Regions from separate parts of the Cellulomonas sp. HD19AZ1 genome, predicted to be linked through region 2. Evidence: predicted binding sites of a transcription regulator. Region 2 holds the regulator's gene; the other holds the start of a gene.
The links. The regulator LexA, encoded in region 2, represses DNA repair genes until DNA is damaged. The targets are predictions, from matches to a motif close to TCGAACANNTGTTCGA.

Region 1 (2,391 bases), on a different contig from region 2:
GGAACCCCTGCTCCAGCAGCGCCTCGAGCGTGAGCGCCGCGTCGCGCAGCCAGCAGTACCGGTAGTCCCAGTTGCGCTCGCCGCCGAACGTCTCGGGCAGCGAGGTCGTCGGCGCGGCGACGATGCCGCCCGTCGTCACGTCGGTCAGCATCCGCAGGACCAGCAGCGAGCGGACGACGGCCTCGCCGTACGGGCCGTCGTACGTGCAGTCCCGCGCCCACAGGCCCCACGCGATCACGGTCTCGTCGAGCCGGTCCGGCACCGTGAGCCGCGACGGGACGGGCTGCCACGAGTGCACCCACGTGAGGGACAGCTCGACGCTCTCGCCCGCGCGCAGCGTGAAGCGGTCGCGGTGCCGGTGGTCGACGGCGCGGGGGAGCCGGTCGCCGCGCAGGACCAGCGAGTCGGGCCCCGCGATCGCGCGGATCGCGTCGTTCCCGTCGGCGTCGCGCTCGTGCCGGACCCACGGCTGGATGCCGCCGTAGCCGAACCGCACGACCCACTCGTGCTCGACCTCGACCTCGCCGTGCGTGCACTCGACGCGCCGCACGACGTCGCTGCGGCCGTCGCCGAGCGGCATGGCGTCCGTCGCGACGGCCGTGCCGGTCGGCGTGACGTACGTCGTGTCGAGCACGAACGAGTCGCCACGGTACGTCCGCGTCACGGACGTCGCGTCGCGCACCGTCAGGAGCCAGCGCCCGTGGTCGGGCGTGCCGAGCAGCGCCGCGAAGCACGCGTCGGAGTCGAAGCGCGGCAGGCACAGCCAGTCGAGGGACCCCCCGCGCGAGACGAGGGCGGCGGTGTGGCCGTCTCCGAGGACCGCGTAGTCCTCGATGGGGACCTGGCAGCCGAGCAGGTCGGGGTGCCGCCGGGACGCGTCGGGGCTGGTCGTGGGCTCCATCGTGACCAGCATGGACCGGACGGGCGTCGCTCGCGCGCGCTGCGGCGCGGGCGTGCGCGTGCGGCCGACGGGGCGCGCGTCACGTCGAACACGTGTGCGATTGTCGGAGGGCGGTCGTAGACTGCACGGCTGTGACGCAACCTCTGTCCGACCGTCTCGTGGTCCGCGGCGCCCGGGAGCACAACCTCCGCAACGTCGACCTCGACCTGCCTCGCGACGCCATGATCGCGTTCACCGGCCTGTCCGGCTCCGGCAAGTCGTCGCTCGCGTTCGACACGATCTTCGCCGAGGGCCAGCGCCGCTACGTCGAGTCCCTGTCGGCGTACGCGCGGCAGTTCCTCGGGCAGATGGACAAGCCCGACGTCGACTTCATCGAGGGCCTGTCGCCCGCCGTGTCGATCGACCAGAAGTCGACGAACCGCAACCCGCGGTCGACCGTCGGCACCATCACCGAGGTCTACGACTACCTGCGCCTGCTGTTCGCGCGCGCCGGCACGCAGCACTGCCCGGTCTGCGGCGAGCGCGTCCAGGCGCAGACGCCGCAGCAGATCGTGGACCGCCTGCTCGAGCTGCCCGAGGGCACGCGCTACCAGGTGCTGGCGCCCGTCGTCCGCGGCCGCAAGGGCGAGTACGCCGACCTGTTCCGCGAGCTGCAGGGCAAGGGCTTCGCGCGCGCCCGCGTCGACGGCGAGGTCGTCCAGCTCGCGTCGCCGCCCACGCTCGAGAAGAAGCTCAAGCACGACATCGAGGTCGTCGTCGACCGGCTCGTGTCGCGCGAGGGCGTGCAGCGTCGCCTCACCGACTCGGTCGAGACCGCCCTCGGGCTCGCGGGCGGCCTGCTGGCCGTCGAGCTCGTCGACGCCGACGCGGACGACCCGCAGCGCGAGCGCCGCTTCTCCGAGCACCGCTCGTGCCCGAACGACCACGTCCTCACGCTCGACGAGATCGAGCCCCGCACGTTCTCGTTCAACGCGCCCTACGGCGCGTGCCCCGAGTGCACCGGCATCGGCTCGCGGCTCGAGGTCGACCCCGACCTCATCGTCCCGGACGACGAGCTGTCGCTCGCCCAGGGCGCGGTCGCGCCGTGGGCGCAGACGTCCTCGGAGTACTTCCAGCGCGTCCTGACGGCCCTCGCGGACGACCTGGGCTTCTCGATGGACACGCCCTGGCGTGCGCTGCCGAAGCGCGCCCGCGACGCCGTCCTGCACGGGCAGAACCACGAGGTGCACGTGCGCTACCGCAACCGGTGGGGGCGCGAGCGGCAGTACTCGACGGGGTTCGAGGGCGTCATCACGTTCCTCGAGCGGCGCCACTCCGAGACCGAGTCGGAGTGGAGCAAGGAGAAGTACGAGGCGTTCATGCGCGAGGTCCCGTGCCCCGCGTGCGACGGCGCCCGCCTCAAGCCCGAGGTGCTCGCGGTCAAGGTCGGCGGCCGCTCCATCGCCGACGTCTGCTCGCTGCCCATCGACGAGGCGCGCGACTTCATCGAC
Region 2 (2,391 bases):
CGCAGCTGTTCGGCTCGGGCACGGTGCTCGACTCCTCGCGCCTGCGCTACCTCATCGCGCGCCACACGGGCGTCGCGGTGCAGAACGTCCACGCGTACGTCGCGGGCGAGCACGGGGACACCGAGCTGCCGCTGTGGAGCTCGGCCACGATCGGTTCCGTCCCGATCCTCGAGTGGGCGAGCGGTGACGGCGGGCCGCTGACGCGCGAGGTGCGCGACGCGATCGCGCGCGAGGTCGTCGAGTCCGCCTACCGGATCATCGAGGGCAAGGGCGCGACGAACTACGCGATCGCGCTCGCGGGGTCGCGCATCATCGAGGCCGTGCTCAAGGACGAGCGCCGCATCCTGCCCGTGTCGTCGCTGCTCGACGGCTATCTCGGCATGTCCGACGTGTGCCTCAGCGTGCCGTCGATCGTCGGGTCGTCAGGCGTGCGCGAGCGGCTCGAGGTGCCGATGTCCTCCGACGAGCTGATGGGCATGCGCCGCTCGGCGGAGGCCGTGCGCTCCGTCGCCCGGCGGTTCGGCTTCTGACGAGGTCGGCGTGCGACGAGGGCCGGACGGGGACTCCCGTGCGGCCCTCGTGCCGTCCGCGGTCGCGGGAGCGTCAGTGGTGGCGCAGCGCGTCGATGAGCTCGCCCTTGCGCATGCGTGACCGACCCTCGATGCCGATCTCCGCGGCGCGGCGGCGCAGGTCCTCGACCGTCCACTCCTCGTAGTCGCGCGAGCGCCCGCCGGACCGGCCGACGGACGACCGCCCGCGTGCCGCCGCCGCGTTCGCGATCCGCGCGGCCTTCTCCTTGCTGCTGCCCTGGTCGCGCAACGACTCGTAGAGCTCGGGGTCCTTGACGCTGGGGCCGGGGTCACGTCGTGCGGGCATGCGGCGCCTCCTCACCGGTGACGGCGCCGGCGGCTCCGGCACCGGCGACCAGCGTCGCGCGGCGGGCAGCGCCCCGCACGCGCTCGGCGTCACAAGGCGCGCAGCACGCTCACGACCCGGCCCAGCACGGTCGCGCCGTCGCCGTCGATGGGGGAGTAGGCGGCGTTGTGCGGCAGCAGCCACACGTGGCCGTCGACCCGCTTGAGCGTCTTGACCGTCGCCTCGCCGTCGATCATCGCCGCGACGATCTCGCCGTTCTCGGCGACGGGCTGCCGGCGGACGACCACCCAGTCGCCGTCGCAGATGGCGGCGTCGACCATGGAGTCGCCCGCGACCTTGAGCAGGAAGAGCTCACCCTCGCCGACGAGCTGGCGCGGCAGCGGGAAGACGTCCTCCACCACCTGCTCGGCGAGGATGGGGCCGCCGGCGGCGATGCGCCCGACGACGGGGACGTACGAGGGCGTCGGGGCGCCGTCGCGCTCCGCGGCGTCGCCGTCGCCGAGCGCCACGCCCGCGCGGTCGCCGAGCGCCGTGACGGTCCGAGCGTCGTCGGGCTGCACGACCTCCATCGCGCGCGGCCGGTTCGGGTCGCGGCGCAGGTAGCCCTTGCGCTCGAGCGCGGTCAGCTGGTGCTTGACGCTCGAGGGGCTGGTCAGCCCGACCGCGTCGCCGATCTCGCGCATGCTCGGCGGGTACCCCCGCCGCTCGACCGAGGACCGGATGGTCTCGAGCACGAGCCGCTGCCGGGATGTGAGGCCGTCGCCCGGGACCTCCGCGACCTCGGGCGCCGCGGTCCCCGCGGCGCGCGTCCGGTCGGTGCCCGTCGTCGAGCGCTCCTGCACGTCCACTGCGCCTCCTGCTGTCGCGTCGGCGCGGGCCGGGGGGCGCGCGCCCAGCGTCGCCCCGCCGCGTCGAGGCCCGGACCCGCTGGTCGTGCGGGAACGGCGCCCCTGCGCACCGACGTCGCCCGGGGGAGATGTCGGTGGTCGGTGGTGCACTCGCTGCAGCAGCCACCCTAGGCGGGCGGCCCGGGCGGATCAAACATCTGTTCGAGCGTGTCTCGACGGATGTCGGTCGGCTCTGGTAGACATCGTACAGACGTTCGACGAACAGGCGTTCGAATCCGAGCGGCTCCGGTCGGTCCGGGGCTCGTGCGGCGAGAGGGGTACGACATGAGCGCGATCACCATCGCACCCGGTACGTTCCGCGGTGGATGCACGCCGTCGGCGGCGGGTGCGCGGCGGCGGCCCGCGCCCCGGGCCGAGGCCCCGCTGCGCCTCACGACGCGCGGGCGGGTCGTCGTGTGGGGCCTGGCCCTCCTGCTCGCCGCGGGCGCCGGGGGTGCTGCCGTGTCGGCGCACGCCGACGGCCCGCGGTCCGCGATGGAGGTCGAGCGCGTGGTCGTGGCGCCCGGGCAGACGCTGTGGGGCATCGCGTCGGAGGTCGCCGCGCCCGGAGAGGACGTCAGGGACGTGGTGCTGCGCCTGCAGCGGCTGAACGAGCTGCCGTCCGCCG

Region 1: the regulator LexA is predicted to act here: its motif matches at 986-1,001, upstream of uvrA (excinuclease ABC subunit UvrA).

What each region holds. Positions count from the first base shown of each region.
Region 1 covers NZ_SPHX01000007.1:10,228-12,618, forward strand. The annotation lists gene E4A51_RS15175 (glycoside hydrolase family 15 protein) at 1-901, opposite strand, end outside; gene uvrA (excinuclease ABC subunit UvrA) at 1,045-2,391, shown strand, end outside.
Region 2 covers NZ_SPHX01000002.1:91,819-94,209, reverse strand. The annotation lists gene E4A51_RS03995 (L-lactate dehydrogenase) at 1-530, shown strand, start outside; gene E4A51_RS03990 (Rho termination factor N-terminal domain-containing protein) at 604-876, opposite strand; gene lexA (transcriptional repressor LexA) at 966-1,724, opposite strand; gene E4A51_RS03980 (LysM peptidoglycan-binding domain-containing protein) at 2,049-2,391, shown strand, end outside.